Regions from separate parts of the Achromobacter sp. HZ01 genome, predicted to be linked through region 2. Evidence: predicted binding sites of a transcription regulator. Region 2 holds the regulator's gene; the other holds the start of a gene.
The links. The regulator NrdR, encoded in region 2, represses ribonucleotide reductase genes. The targets are predictions, from matches to a motif close to CACNANATNTNGTG.
Positions count from the first base shown of each region.

Region 1 (7,641 bases), on a different contig from region 2:
TGGACCTTGCCGCCGCGGATCAGGGCGCCGTCGCCGCTCTCGGCGCCGACCAGCAGTCCGCCCTTGAGAATGCTGGGAAACACCAGCACGGCGACCGCCTTCTCGCCCAGCACCCGGGTCTTGGGCTCCTGCTGGTACAGCCGTTCCAGCGCCGCCCGCGCATCGCGGCTGATGTCGGCGGCCGACTCGGCGCGGGCCTGGGTCGCCATACAGAAACCGGCCACCCATAAAAAAAGGCTGGCCCACAGCCAACCGTGAAACTTGACAGGCAAAACGGATACGCGACGCATACAGCCTCCTGGAATGAAGACGGCAAGCGCCACGCGCGCTCGCCCCGACTTGCCCGAGCAAGTATTGGCAGGCGCGCGTACGTTGTCAAGCTCCGCCGATGGACGAGGGCCTGGACGCGACAGGACTAGACGGCGGGCGGATCGGTCTCCCGTTCGGGATGGCGATGACGGGCCAGCGCCTCCAGAAACAGCGGCGCGCTGTTGCCCGGCTCGCCGTCGACCAGCAGCAGGCCGGCGTCGGCTTCGTCCGGCTCGATGCCCGCCGCAACGAATAGCTGCTTGCCTTCGGCCAGCCCCATCAGCGTCTTGCCGTGGCGATAGGCGTCGCGCAGGAATTCCAGCGCCCGTCCGTCGGCGTGCAGACGCTCCGCCGCCGCCGCGCCGCCGGGCGCGATGGCGCCGTCGAACAGCACCGAGGGCTGGTTGTCGAGCGATGCGTCGGCGTCCAGCACTTCGCCCTCGCCCGATAGCGGCCCGATGCGCTGGCCGACCAGCCGCACCACCACGCCGGCGGCGATCAGCGCGTCGGCCAAGGCGCGCACGGCGCGGGCGTCCACGCCTTCGGCCACCAGGATCGCGACCTTGCGCGTGGCCGCGCCGCCGTCGCCGGGCCGCGCGGTCAGCGACAGCGCGGGCGAGACCTCGACCTCGGGCGCCGGCGGTTCGCAGGCGCGCGGCAGCGGATCGGGCAAGGCCATGCCCAGGCGCTGCGCCACCGAGCCGGCCAGCTCGTCGGACACGTTGCGCAGGGACGCCACCATGCGCCGGCGCACGGCCGGCACCGTGACCTTGCTCAGTTCGAACGCGAACGCGCTGGCGATGTGGCGGCGCTCCCATTCGGTCTGGCTCAGGTAGAAGAGCGTGGCCTGGTTGTAGTGCTCGGCGAATTTCTCGGGATGGCCGCGCAGCTCGTCGCCCGCCACCGGCTCGGGAAAGGACACGAAACCGTCCATGCCGGCCTGGAACGGACAGCCGCCGCCCAGCGAATTGGGCTCGTAGGCCGCCCGCCCCCGGTGGATGGCCTGGCGGTGCATGCCGTCGCGCTGGTTGTTCTGCACCGGCGCCAGCGGCGCGTTGATCGGGATCTCGTGGAAATTGGGGCCGCCCAGCCGAGAAATCTGCGTGTCCACGTAGGAATGGATGCGTCCGGCCAGCAAGGGATCGTTGGTGAAGTCCAGGCCCGGCACCACGTGCGCCGCGCAGAAAGCCACCTGCTCGGTTTCGGCGAAGAAGTTGTCGGGGTTGCGGTCCAGCACCAGCCGGCCCACCGGCACCACCGGCACCAGTTCCTCGGGCACGATCTTGGTGGCGTCCAGCACGTCGAAGCTGAAGCGTTCGGCCTCTTCCTCGGTAAAGACCTGCACGCCCAGCTCCCATTGCGGGGGGTTGCCGGAATCGATGGCCTCCCACAAGTCGCGCCGGTGGAAATCGGGATCGGCGCCGGCCGTCTTGACGGCCTCGTCCCAGACCTGCGAATGCGTGCCCAGCAAGGGGTTCCAGTGGAACTTGACCAGCCGCGACTCGCCGTCGGCGTTGACGAAGCGGAAGGTGTGCACGCCAAAGCCCTGCATCATGCGAAAGCTGCGCGGGATCGCGCGGTCCGACATCAGCCACATCAGCATGTGGGTGGATTCCGGCATCAGCGACACGAAGTCCCAGAACGTGTCGTGCGCCGAAGCGGCCTGCGGCATGGCGTGGTGCGGTTCGGGCTTGACCGCGTGCACCAGGTCCGGGAATTTCATCGCGTCCTGGATGAAGAACACCGGCATGTTGTTGCCCACCAGGTCCCAGTTGCCTTCGTCGGTGTAGAACTTGACCGCGAAGCCGCGCACATCGCGCGCGGTGTCCTTGGAGCCGCGCTCGCCGGCCACGGTCGAGAAGCGCACGAATACCGGCGTGCGCTTGCCGACCTCGGCGAACGGCGCGGCCGCGGTCAGGTCGGTCAGGGCCCGCTCGCAGACGAAGTAGCCGTGCGCCGCCGAGCCGCGCGCGTGCACGATGCGCTCGGGGATGCGCTCATGGTCGAAGTGCGTGATCTTCTCGCGCAGGACGAAATCCTTGAGCAGCGCCGGCCCGCGCAGCCCCGCCTTGAGCGAATGCTGGTTGTCGCTGATGCGCACGCCCTGGTTGGTGGTCAGCGGCTGGCCCGTGGGGTCGGCGCGCACGCGCGCCAGCCGGCCGTCGGCGGCGTTGACGCCGGGCGCGGCCGGCCCGCCGGTCTTGGGCGAGTCCGCGCTTTCGGACAGGGAGCTGGCGCCCGCGGCCGGGTCCGCCGGAGACACGCTGGCGCCCGTATACGGACAGCGCGCGCCTTCCTCGCCATACTCGGCGGCCTTGCCGGCGTTGTGGTCCAGCGCGGATGCGGCGGCGTCCACGGCCGCGGCCCGCCTGGCGGCCGGACTGCGCGCCCGGCCGCGCGCGCCGCCCTCGGGCGCGGCGCCGGGGCCGCTGTCGGTGTTCTGGTAGGCGCTATCGACGGCCGGCGCGGCGCCCGCCTTGGCTGGTTTCTTCCCTGGCATGGCGGCTCTCCTAAAGCATCTTGGCGCGGGACTGCTCGGCGCGGGATGCGCCGATCGCGGACTCCACCTGCTTGACCTCTTCGGGCGGCGGCAGCACGGCGGGATAGCCCAGGGCCTCGATCCACAGCTCCCGCGACCAGCCCTTGGTGTGATAGAGATGGTGTTCCTCGTCGGTGACCACCGCGTCATAGGCCTGTTTGAGCACCTTGCCCTCGGTGCCGCCGTGCTGCTCGGCGATCACGCCGATCAGCGTCCAGTTGGCGTGGTCCTTGGTCTCGGCCAGCACCACGCATTCGGTCGCGACCAGCTGCGCGGCGTCGGCGTCGCCAGCGGCGATCGCCATCTTCATGGCCTTCACCAGCGACTCGCCGATATGGCGCACGACCTCGCGGCCCGGCGACTCGCGCTCGGGGTCCAGCCCCAGCTGCTCGAACACGGTCAGCAGCACGCGGCGATGGGTGCGCGTTTCTTCCAGATAGTCCTGCCATTCCTGCTTCAGGTCTTCATTGACGGCGCAGGTCACGGCGGTCTCGTAGATTTTCAATCCCCCGATCTCGGTTTCCAGGGCCTGATACAGCAGTTCCTCGATCTGCGCGGCATTTCCGGCTTTGCGTTTCATTGGACGCTCCTCTGTCTGTGTAGTGTCGCGCCACCGCCGCCGCGTACCGGCGGCCTGGCGACCTGCGCGACCCCAGCAACCGGCGTTCCCGCGCCGCCCCGCACGCCGCGCCTGCGCGCACCGGGTGCAGAAAATACAAAGCCCCGGACCGGACAACACTGGCCCCATTTAGTTTAGAATCGGAATTATTCTCAATAAAAATCAGACCGCCTCGGTTCGCGGCGGCGTCACAAGAAAGAGGCTCACCCTGAAATCCGGTTTCCGCCTGTCCATGGCCTGGCTCCATACGTGGGTCGGCCTGTGGTTCTCCTGGCTGCTGTTCGCCGTCTTCCTGACGGGTTCGCTGGCCGTGTTCTCCGAACCCATCACCCATTGGATGACGCCCGAACACCAGGCTGCCGAAGCCTCGGCCGCCGAGCGGCAAGGCGCGCCGGTGGACCGCGCCCACCGCTTCGGGCTGGCGGTGGACTACATGGCCCGCAACCATGCCGGCGCGGGCATGTGGGAAATCTGGCCGGTCAACCGCCACCACGACAACGGGCTGACGGTGTACTGGTTCGACAAGAACGGCCTTTACGCCGACGCCGAGCTCGACCCCGTCACCGGCGCCGAACTGGACGAGCACCACGACGAGGCCGAAAGCCGTGCCACGCCGGGCGGCCAGCACTTCGTGGACTTCCACTACACCCTGCACGACGCCGGACTGGGGCTGTGGATCGTGGCCTTCGCCACCATGGCGATGCTGGTGGCGCTGATTTCCGGCGTGGTCACGCACAAACGCATCTTCAAGGATTTCTTCACCTTCCGCGCCAACAAGGGCCAGCGCTCGTGGCTGGACGCGCACAATACGAGCGCGGTGCTGACCCTGCCCTTTCTGTTCATGATCGCCTACACCGGCGTGGTGATTTCCGGCGCCACGCTCATGCCCGCCCCCGTTTCCGCCACCTACGGCGAGGGCCCGCAGGCGCTGCGCGCCTATCTGGCCGAACTGGAAGGCGAGCCGATGCTCGCGCGCAGCGGCGCCGCCCAGGCCGTGCCGGCGCTGGAGCCCATCGTCGCCCGGGCCGAAAGCCTGATCGGCCAGACCGCCCGCGCCATCGTCATCCGCAACCCCGAAGACAGCTCCATGCGCATCGGCGTGTACGGCTGGAACGAGGCGGCCGACACCTTGCGCAACATCAGCGCCACCACCGGCATGGCGGAGTTCACGGGCGACGGCGAACTGCTGCGCGTGCGCCCGGCCGGCGAAGTGCTGGGCGGCGCCGCGCCGCGCACGCGCCAGGTCTTGAGCGACCTGCACATGGCCAGGTTCGGCGGCGTGGCCATGCAATGGCTGTATTTCATCTGCGGCATGGCCGGCGCGGCCCTGATGGGCACCGGCGCCATCCTCTTCATGGTCAAGCGCCGCGCCCGGCACGGCGGCGAATTCGGCGCCGCCACCGCGCGCGTCTACCGCCTGATCGAAGGACTGAACGTGGCCGCGATGGCCGGGCTGGCCATCGCCTGCGTCGGCTATTTCTGGGCCAATCGCCTGCTGCCGGTGACGCTGCAGGACCGGGCCGCGTGGGAGCTGCGCGTCTTCTTCCTGATCTGGGCGCTGACGCTGCCGCATGCCTGGCTGTGCGCCCCGCGCCGCGCCTGGATCATGCAGCTGGGCCTGCTGTCGGCGCTGTGCCTGCTGCTGCCGCTGATGTCGTACGCCGCCGTGGGCGACCACCTGTACGCGCAGATCGCGCGCGGCGACTGGGAAAGCGCCGGCGTCGAACTGAGCGCCCTGGCTTTCGGCGTACTATCGGGCTGGGCGGCCCTGCGGTTATGGCGCCGGCCCGCTACGGCGCCCTCGCAGCGCATCCCCCGCGCAAACGAAGAGGCAGCGGCATGAATTCCAACGACCTGTACGCCATCGGCATGGCCCTGCTGCTGACCTACTCCGGCATGGCCTGCCTGAGCCTGGCCATGCCGCGCCATTACGACCAGGTCTGGGGCCGCGACCCGTCGGCCGGACACAGCCGCGTGCTGCGCGGCGCCGGCCTGCTGCTGCTGGCCCTGGCCCTCCTGCCCTGCGTCAGCCTGTGGGGCAATACGGTGGGCGTGGTGGCCTGGCTGGGCTGGCTGTCGGCCGGCGCCCTGCTGTGGGTCGGCATGCTGTCGTGGGCCCCGCGCCCGGCGGCGCGCACCGCGGCGCTGGCCCTGGCGATCGCGCTGGCCGGGGTCGGAATCGGCTTTTGACGGTCCGCGCAAGGCGCGAAAAACGCGTTTGATGCGCATCAAGCAGGGCTGAAATCCCGCGTCTCGCGTACGTCGACGACACCATATGTGGTGATAGAGTTTCACCACCCTACTACATATGGTGTCAGTCATGCATATCCAGCACATACTCAAGCGCGACGGCCGGGTCGTGGCGTTCGACCGCGACAAGATCGCCCACGCCATCGCCGCGGCCGGCCAGAGCACCGGGGAACTGGACCTCGCGGGCGCGCAGGCGCTGACCGACGCCGTCATCGACGCGCTGGCCGACCAGCCCTGCCCCGGCGTCGAAACCATCCAGAACCGCGTCGAGGAAGTCCTGGTCCAGGCCGGCCGCTGGCGCACGGCGCGCGCCTACATCGTCTACCGCGAGCAGCACGCCCGCCTGCGCTCGCTGCGCCACACCCTGGTGGACGTGGAAAGCGCCATGGAGGAATACCTGGAGCAGCGCGACTGGCGCGTCAACGCCAACGCCAACCAGGGCTACAGCCTGGGCGGCCTGATTCTGAACGTCGCGGGCAAGGTCACCGCCAACTACTGGCTGTCCAATGTCTTCGCGCCGGAGGCCGGACGCGCCCACCGCGAAGGCGACATCCACATCCACGACCTGGACATGCTGAGCGGCTATTGCGCCGGCTGGTCGCTGCGCCAGCTGCTGACCGAAGGCTTCAATGGCATCCCCGGCAAGGTCGAGGCCACGCCGCCGCGCCACATGTCGGCCGCCATCGGCCAGATCGTCAACTTCCTGGGCACGCTGCAGAACGAATGGGCCGGCGCGCAGGCCTTCAGCTCGTTCGACACCTACATGGCGCCTTTCATCCGCCGCGACGCCATGACCTACGCGCAGGTCAAGCAGGCCATGCAGGAGCTGATCTACAACCTCAACGTGCCCAGCCGCTGGGGCACGCAGACGCCGTTCACCAACCTGACCTTCGACTGGACCTGCCCGGCCGACCTGCGCGAACAGATTCCGTACGTGGGCGGCGAGGAAATGCCGTTCGCCTACGGCGACCTGCAGGCCGAGATGGACATGATCAACCGCGCCTACATCGAAGTCATGATGGCCGGCGACGCCAAGGGCCGCGTCTTCACCTTCCCCATCCCCACCTACAACATCACGCCGGACTTCGACTGGGACCATCCCAACACCGAACGCCTGTTCGAAATGACGGCGCGCTACGGCCTGCCTTATTTCCAGAACTTCCTCAATTCCGACCTGGAGCCGCACATGGTGCGCTCCATGTGCTGCCGCCTGCAGCTGGACCTGCGCGAACTGCTCAAGCGCGGCAACGGCCTGTTCGGCTCGGCCGAGCAGACCGGCTCGGTGGGCGTGGTCACGGTCAACTGCGCGCGCCTGGGCTATACCTGCCGCGGCGACGAGGGCAAGCTGATGGCGCGCCTGGACCACCTGCTGGAACTGGGGCGCGACGTGCTCGAAACCAAGCGCAAGGTGGTGCAGCGCTACATCGACCAGGGCCTGTATCCCTACACCCGCCGCTACCTGGGCACGCTGCGCAACCACTTCAGCACGCTGGGCGTGAACGGCATCAACGAGATGATCCGCAACTTCACCGGCGATATGGACGACATCACCACCGGGCCGGGCCACGCCATGGCGGTCCGGCTGCTGGACCGCGTGCGCGCCCGCATGACCGAGTTCCAGGAACAGACCGGCCACCTGTACAACCTGGAGGCCACGCCGGCCGAAGGCACCACCTACCGTTTCGCGCGCGAGGACCGCAAGCGCTATCCCGACATCCTGCAGGCCGGCAGCGACGCGCAGCCCTACTACACCAATTCCAGCCAGCTGCCGGTGGGGCATACGGACGACCCCTTCCACGCGCTGGAGCTTCAGGAAGCGCTGCAGGGCAAGTACACCGGCGGCACCGTGCTGCACCTGTACATGAACGAGGCCGTGTCCTCGGCCGGCGCCTGCAAGGAGCTGGTGCGCCGCGCGCTGTCGAAT
Region 1 is NZ_LWKV01000001.1:1,328,658-1,336,298, forward strand. It holds gene A6B37_RS06180 (YSC84-related protein) at 1-209, opposite strand, end outside; gene A6B37_RS06185 (catalase) at 416-2,809, opposite strand; gene A6B37_RS06190 (hypothetical protein) at 2,820-3,428, opposite strand; gene A6B37_RS06195 (PepSY-associated TM helix domain-containing protein) at 3,700-5,310, shown strand; gene A6B37_RS06200 (DUF3325 domain-containing protein) at 5,307-5,657, shown strand; gene A6B37_RS06205 (ribonucleoside triphosphate reductase) at 5,788-7,641, shown strand, end outside.
Region 1: a site for NrdR is predicted at 5,768-5,781, ahead of A6B37_RS06205 (ribonucleoside triphosphate reductase). Genes of this name have one in related genera too.

Region 2 (7,641 bases):
ATGGACACGCGCCAGGGCATCAACTCGTATTCCTCGTGGTTCGCCAATGACCACGACATGAGCGGGGATTATTTCGGCTATGACGGCCCGTGCCCGCCCTGGAACGACGCGCTGGTGCACCGCTACGTGTTCACCCTGTACGCGCTGGACGTGCCGACCCTGAACCTGCAGGGTTCGTTCACCGGCGAGGACGCGCTGCGCGCCATGCAGAACCACGTGCTGGCCAAGGCCTCGCTGACCGGCACCTACACGCTCAACCCCAGGCTTGCGCCCAAGCAGATCGGCGCCACCTCGGCCTCCTGAGGCCGCACCGCCGGAAAGGGGCCGCTTTATGCGGCCCTTTTTTTCTTGCCGGCTTGCATGAAAGTTCCTCAAGCCGGCTTGAGGCGTTTTGCCGTACGCGCCGCGATGCCGTGGTTTTCGCGCCCGTCGCGGCATTTTTGCCCGGGTTGCGCGCATTTTGGCGGCAATTTGCCCGGCCCGACGCGGTAAACTATCCGCCATTGTCCGGGTTTACCCCGTCCGACGCCGTTTTCCTCTCTTTCTTACCGTCTCAGGAACCCCCCGTCATGTTTGACCGCAACCTCACCCTGTCCAAGGCTGACCCGGACGTTTGGGCCGCCATCCAGAAGGAAGACGTGCGCCAGGAGCAGCACATCGAGCTGATCGCTTCGGAAAACTACGCCAGCCCGGCCGTCATGGAAGCCCAGGGCACGCAGTTCACGAACAAGTACGCCGAAGGCTACCCGGGCAAGCGCTACTACGGCGGTTGCGAGTACGTGGACGTGGTCGAACAGCTGGCCATCGACCGCCTGAAGCAGATCTTCGGCGCCGAAGCCGCCAACGTGCAGCCCAACTCGGGCTCGCAGGCCAACCAGGGCGTGTACATGGCCGTCCTCAAGCCGGGCGACACCGTGCTGGGCATGAGCCTGGCCGAAGGCGGCCACCTGACCCACGGCGCTTCCGTCAACGCCTCGGGCAAGCTGTACAACTTCATCTCGTACGGCCTGGACGAAAACGAAGTCCTGAACTACGCCCAGGTCGAGCAGCTGGCCAAGGAGCACAAGCCCAAGCTGATCGTCGCCGGCGCCTCGGCCTACGCCCTGCACATCGATTTCGAGCGCATGGCCCGCATCGCCCACGACAACGGTGCGCTGTTCATGGTCGACATCGCCCACTACGCCGGCCTGGTCGCCGGCGGCGTCTACCCCAACCCGGTGCCGCACGCCGACTTCGTCACCTCGACCACGCACAAGTCGCTGCGCGGCCCGCGCGGCGGCGTCATCATGATGAAGGCCGAGTACGAAAAGATCATCAACTCGGCGATCTTCCCCGGCATCCAGGGCGGCCCGCTGATGCACGTCATCGCCGGCAAGGCCGTGGCCTTCAAGGAAGCGCTGGAACCCGAGTTCAAGACCTACGCCGAGCAGGTCGTCAAGAACGCCAAGGTCCTGGCCGACACGCTGGTCAAGCGCGGCCTGCGCATCGTTTCCGGCCGCACCGAAAGCCACGTGATGCTGGTGGACCTGCGCTCCAAGGGCATCACCGGCAAGGAAGCCGAAGCCGTGCTGGGCCAGGCCCACATCACGGTCAACAAGAACGCCATCCCGAACGACCCGGAAAAGCCCTTCGTGACCAGCGGCATCCGCCTGGGCACGCCGGCCATGACCACCCGCGGCTTCAAGGAAGCGGAAGCCGAGCTGACCGCCAACCTGATCGCCGACGTGCTGGACAACCCGCGCGACGAGGCCAACATCGCCGCCGTGCGCGCCCGCGTCAATGAACTGACCGCGCGCCTGCCGGTCTACGGCAAGAAGTAAGCCCGCCTGCGGGCCGCGCGCCCGCACTGGCCTGGCTAAGGGACGGTCCGCAAGGCGCCGTCCCTTCGCTTTTTTTGCGGGCCCCGGCCTTGCGGCCTGGCCTGTATGGATGGCTGCGGGTCGCCGTTACAATATGCTTAACTATTGCCTCCAGCGCCTTTAGGGATCACACATGCGGTGTCCATTTTGCGGCAATGCCGAAACGCAGGTCGTCGACAGCCGGGTCTCCGAAGAGGGCGACGCCATCCGGCGTCGCCGCCGCTGCCTGTCCTGCGACAAGCGGTTCACCACGTATGAACGGGTGGAGCTCGCCATGCCTTCGGTCGTCAAGCGCAACGGCAGCCGCAGCGATTACGATCCCGGCAAGCTGCGCGCCAGCCTGAGCCTGGCGCTGCGCAAGCGGCCGGTCAGCACCGAAGACGTGGACGCCGCGGTCGCCCGCATCGAAGAGCAGCTGCTGGCCAGCGGGCTGCGCGAGGTGCCCACCGAGCAGATCGGCGAACTGGTCATGAACGAGCTGCGCAAGCTCGACAAGGTGGCCTACGTGCGCTTCGCCTCGGTCTACAAGAGCTTCGAGGACATCGGCGAATTCGTCGAGGCCATCCGCGAGATGCAGGGCCCGCTGCTGCCGGGCAAGCTGCGCAAGGACTAAGCCCCGTCCCGTCAGTGTTCGGCCGCCGCGCGCGCCAGGCTGGGCGTGAGCGGCTGGAACTTGCGCCAGACCCGCCGCATGTGCTGGGCCGAGCCAAAACCCGATTTTTCGGCCACGCGCTCCAGGTCCAGCCGGGTGTCGCGCAGCAGGTCGCGCGCCAGCGCCACGCGTATCTGGTAGAGATAGTCCATCGGCGTGCAGCCCGCGTGCTCGCGGAACAGGCGGGTCAGATGGCGCGCGCTGGTATGCGCGTGGTCGGCCAGCGATTGCGCCGACCACGGCGCGGCCGGATCGCGGATCACGGCGTCCTGCACCCGGTGCACGCCCGGATGCAGGTGGCTGCGGTGGTCCAGCCAGGGCGACAGCGCCGAATCGGTGCCGGCGCGCCGCTGGTAGACCACCATGTCGCGCGCCACCTCGCTGGCCACCCGCGGCCCGCAATGGCGCGACACCATGTGCAGCGCCAGGTCGATGCCGGCGGTAATGCCGGCGCTGCTGACCAGTTTGCCGTCCTCGACGAAGATGCGGTTGTCGTGCAGCCGCGCGCTCGGGTCTATGGCCGCCAGCTGCTGCAGGCAGCTGTGGTGCGTGGTGCATTCGCGCTGCCGCGTCAGTCCGGCGCGGGCCGCGAACAGCGCGCCCGCGCACACGGTCATCAGCGTGAAGCCGTCGGCCGGGTGGCGCTGCGCGAGCCACTCGATGATGGCGCGGGCCTGCGGCTCGTCCAGGCGCGTGGGCTGGCCCACCACGCCCGATACGATGACCAGCGCGTGCGCCGGCAAGGCTGCTGGCAGCGGCTTGACCTGGGCCAGGTGCAGGCCGGGCAGGCCGCTCTCGACCTCGCGCGACGGGCCGCAGAAATGCAGTTCGAACGCGCCGGGGCAGAGTTTGTTGGCCACGCGGAACGCTTCGGCCGGGCCGGCCACGTCCAGCAGGACGACGCCTTGCGACAGCACGAAATACACCGGCACCATGCGCGGCTCCTAGCCCGCCAGCGCGTCGGCGGCCCGCGCGATGCGGGCGAAGCGCCCCTGCAGCACCAGTTCGGTGCGGTCGCGGATCTCGGCCGGCGTGTAGTTCTTGCCGGACGGACTCTGCATGGCGAAGGTCAGCGTGGCGTCGGTCGGGAATACGACCTTGAAACCGGCGTCGCTGGCGTGGCGGGCCGTGGTTTCGCAGCACTGCTCGGTGCGGATGCCGCAGACGATGACGCCCTCGATGCCGTGCTCGCGCAGCCAGTCGTGCAGGCTGGCGCCGTCGGCGTCGACCGCGTAGAGCGAGGAATGCACGGTCTTGTGGAACACGGCGGAGGGGGCGAGGTGCAGCTCCTTCAGCGTGCGCACGTGGCCGGAAGCCAGCGAGAACGGGTTGGCCGGGTCGTTGGCGGCGCTGGTGTGGAACACCTGCAGCACCGGCATGTCGCGGGCGACGGCGGCGTCGATCAGGGACTGGATCTGCCCGAGGAACGCCGGATATTCCGTTTCGTCCCAAAACGGACGCAGCCGGAAAGATTCTTGTACGTCGATGACGATCAGCGCTTGTTTCATGGACCGGCTCCAGGCAGTGGAATAAAAAGGGGTGTAGCGACAGTTTTACTGCAATCCCGGCCCCGCCGGCGCGCCGCGAAAGACGCCTATCGGCCCAAAACGGACATTCACTGCCGGCCCCGTCGCAGGCGGCCGGCGCGGCATACAATCCTGGGCATGATGACCCCGAGCGACCCCGACGACGTTTTCTGGATGCGACGCGCGCTGGACCTGGCGCGCACCGTCATGTACTCCACCGCGCCCAACCCCCGGGTCGGCTGCGTGATCGTGCGCGACGGGCGCGTGCTGGGCGAAGGCGCGACCCAGCCCCCCGGCGGTCCCCATGCCGAAGTCTGCGCCCTGCGCGACGCGCAGGCGCGCGGCGAGTCGGTGGCCGGCGCCACGCTGTACGTGACGCTGGAACCCTGCAGCCATTACGGCCGCACGCCGCCCTGCGTGGACGCGGTGCTGGCGGCGCGTCCGGCGCGCGTGGTGGTGGCGCTGGGCGATCCGAATCCGCTGGTCAACGGGCAGGGCCTGGCGCGGCTGCGCGAGGCCGGCATTGCGGTCACCACCGGCGTGTGCCGGGAAGAAGCGCTGGCGGTCAACGCGGGCTTTATTTCCCGCATGAGCCGCGGGCTGCCCTGGGTGTGGATGAAAATGGCGGCCTCGCTGGACGGCCGCAGCGCCCTGCATAACGGCGTATCGCAATGGATCACCGGCGCGGACGCCCGCGCCGACGGCCATCGCTGGCGCGCGCGCAGCTGCGTGGTGCTGACCGGCATGGGCACCGTGCTGAAGGACGACCCGCAGCTGAACGTGCGCGGCGTGGATACGCCGCGCCAGCCGCGCAAGGCGGTGGTCGACGGCCGCTTCGAGATCCCCGAGCACGCCAGGCTTTTCGACGGCGCCGAAGTCATCGTCTTCACCGCCCGCGAGGACGCGGCCAAGGCCGCGCGGCTGCATGCCATGAACGCGCGCGTCGTGCCGCTGCCCGGCGCGACGCCGGACCGGGTGGATCTGCCGGCGATGATGCGTTGGCTGGCGGCCGAGCAGATCAACGAAGTGCACGTGGAGGCCGGCGCCGGCCTGAGCGGCGCGCTGGTCGCGGCAGACTGCGTCGACGAACTGCTGCTGTACATGGCGCCGGTGCTGCTGGGCGATGCCGCCGGCATGGTGCGGCTGCCGATGCTGGAGCACCTGGAAGCCGCCCGTCGCTACGAATTCATCGACGCCGAACGGGTGGGCGCGGACCTGCGCGTGCGCGCCCGGGTCGCCGAAACGTGGCGCCAGCTCATGCAGCGCGTGGAATTGCCCGCGCTGTCCTGAGGCGCATAAACCGCACTGGCGCAAGGGCTGCTAGCACTCGGCATGTGCGGCTGCCAGCCGCGCAACGCCGCGCGCGCGATGCGATGACGCCAAATTCGCGAGCTTTTATCCGCATGTTTCGTGCCGCCGATGCGCGCCGCCGCGCATGCCAAGATACGGACTATTTTGGGCATTGCGCAAAATGAATTGCCACAAAACCTTCAATTGGCTATAGCATAGGCACATGACTAGGCGATACGTCCTGAAGGCTTAAACCGTTCAGTGCCACATGCCCTCGTCACCACGGATTCCCGTGCCGCGTTATCGGCGCTTTTTCACGACCGGAGCGGCACGCTGCTGAACGAAGACGCCACGCGCCGTTCAGACCGTCCGCTGCCATCGCATAGCGGGCGCATCGGGTTTGGCCCGAATCATAAGAATCCTCGGGATATCGCTCTTCCCTTCAAATCATTGCCGAGCATTTCATTGCAGGCGCGCTTATCGTGCGCGCATACGGCGATATGCTGACAGCGAATGAGCGAACATTCTTCACGTAAGTTGCAATCCCTGACGGAACTTGTGTCCGAAGGGTGCAGCCTAAACGGAAAGGGCCTGATCGTGCTCATGGTTGATGTGTGGCGAAAGCAACATACCTTCCGGCCAACAATGCATATCGCGAGATTGTCTAGTAATGCGCGAGCGCTGAGGCACAATGGGGACACGTAGGGACGTATTGGATTTTTCGCGTGTTGTAGGAGGTTTCCGTGCAAAACATCGTCGAAGGCTTCAAGTCGCAGTATGCAAAAGAGCAGGAATCAGAACTCTCCCTCGAGGAGTACCTGAATCTCGCGAAACGCGATCCCATGGCGTACGCCAGTCCCGCTGAGCGCATGCTGGCCGCGATCGGCGAACCCGAGATCGTGGATACGCGTAACGACCCACGTCTTTCCCGTTTGTTTTCCAACCGGACCATCCGGCGCTATCCGGCGTTCCAGGAGTTCTACGGCATGGAGGACGTGATCGGGCAGATCGTTGCGTTCTTCAAGCACGCGGCCCAGGGACTGGAGGAGCGCAAGCAAATCCTGTATCTGCTGGGGCCCGTGGGCGGCGGCAAGTCGTCCATCGCGGAGCGGCTCAAGGCCTTGATGGAGACCTATCCCATCTATGCCTTGAAGGGCTCGCCGGTCAACGAATCGCCGCTGGGCCTGTTCCATCCGGAACGGTTCGGCGACATGCTGGAAAAGGAATACGGCATTCCGCGCCGCTACCTGACCGGCATCATGTCGCCGTGGGCCGTCAAGCGCCTGAAGGAATACGACGGCGACATCTCGCAGTTCCGCGTGGTGCGCCTGAATCCGTCGGTGCTGCGCCAGACCGCCATCGCCAAGACCGAGCCGGGCGACGAGAACAACCAGGACATCTCCTCGCTGGTCGGCAAGGTCGACATCCGCAAGCTCGACCGCCATTCGCAGGACGACCCGGACGCCTATAGCTATTCTGGCGGCCTGTGCCTGGCCAACCAGGGCCTGCTCGAGTTCGTGGAGATGTTCAAGGCCCCGATCAAGATGCTGCACCCCTTGCTCACGGCCACCCAGGAAGGCAACTTCAAGGGCACCGAAGGCTTCTCCGCGATCCCGTTCAACGGCATGATCCTGGCCCACTCGAACGAATCGGAATGGCAGACCTTCCGCAACAACAAGCACAACGAGGCGTTCCTCGACCGTATCTACATCGTCAAGGTGCCGTACTGCCTGCAGGTGTCGGAAGAGGTCCGCATCTACGAGAAGCTGCTGCAGCACAGTTCGCTGTACTCGGCGCCGTGCGCCCCGGGAACGCTGGACATGATGGCGCAGTTCTCGGTGCTGACGCGCCTGAAGGAACCCGAGAACTCCAGCATCTACTCGAAGCTGCGCGTCTATGACGGCGAAAGCCTGAAGGACGTGGACCCGAAGGCCAAGGCCTTGCAGGAATACAAGGACTACGCGGGCACCGACGAAGGCATGGCCGGCGTCTCCACGCGTTTCGCCTACAAGATCCTGTCCAGCGTCTTCAACTACGACCAGACCGAAGTGGCCGCCAACCCGGTGCACCTGATGTACGTGCTGGAGCAGCGCATCGGCCGCGAGGACTATCCCGACGAAATCCGCCGGCGCTACCTTGAATTCATCAAGGGTTACCTGGCGCCGCGCTATGCGGAATTCATCGGCAAGGAGATCCAGACCGCCTACCTGGAGTCGTACTCCGAGTACGGCCAGAACATCTTCGACCGCTACGTGACCTTCGCCGACTGCTGGATCCAGGACGAGGAATTCCGCGACCCGGAAACCGGCGAAAG
Region 2 is NZ_LWKV01000004.1:75,541-83,181, reverse strand. It holds gene A6B37_RS19955 (YbhB/YbcL family Raf kinase inhibitor-like protein) at 1-303, shown strand, start outside; gene glyA (serine hydroxymethyltransferase) at 570-1,820, shown strand; gene nrdR (transcriptional regulator NrdR) at 1,993-2,472, shown strand; gene A6B37_RS19940 (helix-turn-helix domain-containing protein) at 2,484-3,446, opposite strand; gene A6B37_RS19935 (isochorismatase family protein) at 3,456-4,019, opposite strand; gene ribD (bifunctional diaminohydroxyphosphoribosylaminopyrimidine deaminase/5-amino-6-(5-phosphoribosylamino)uracil reductase RibD) at 4,212-5,327, shown strand; gene A6B37_RS19925 (PrkA family serine protein kinase) at 6,071-7,641, shown strand, end outside.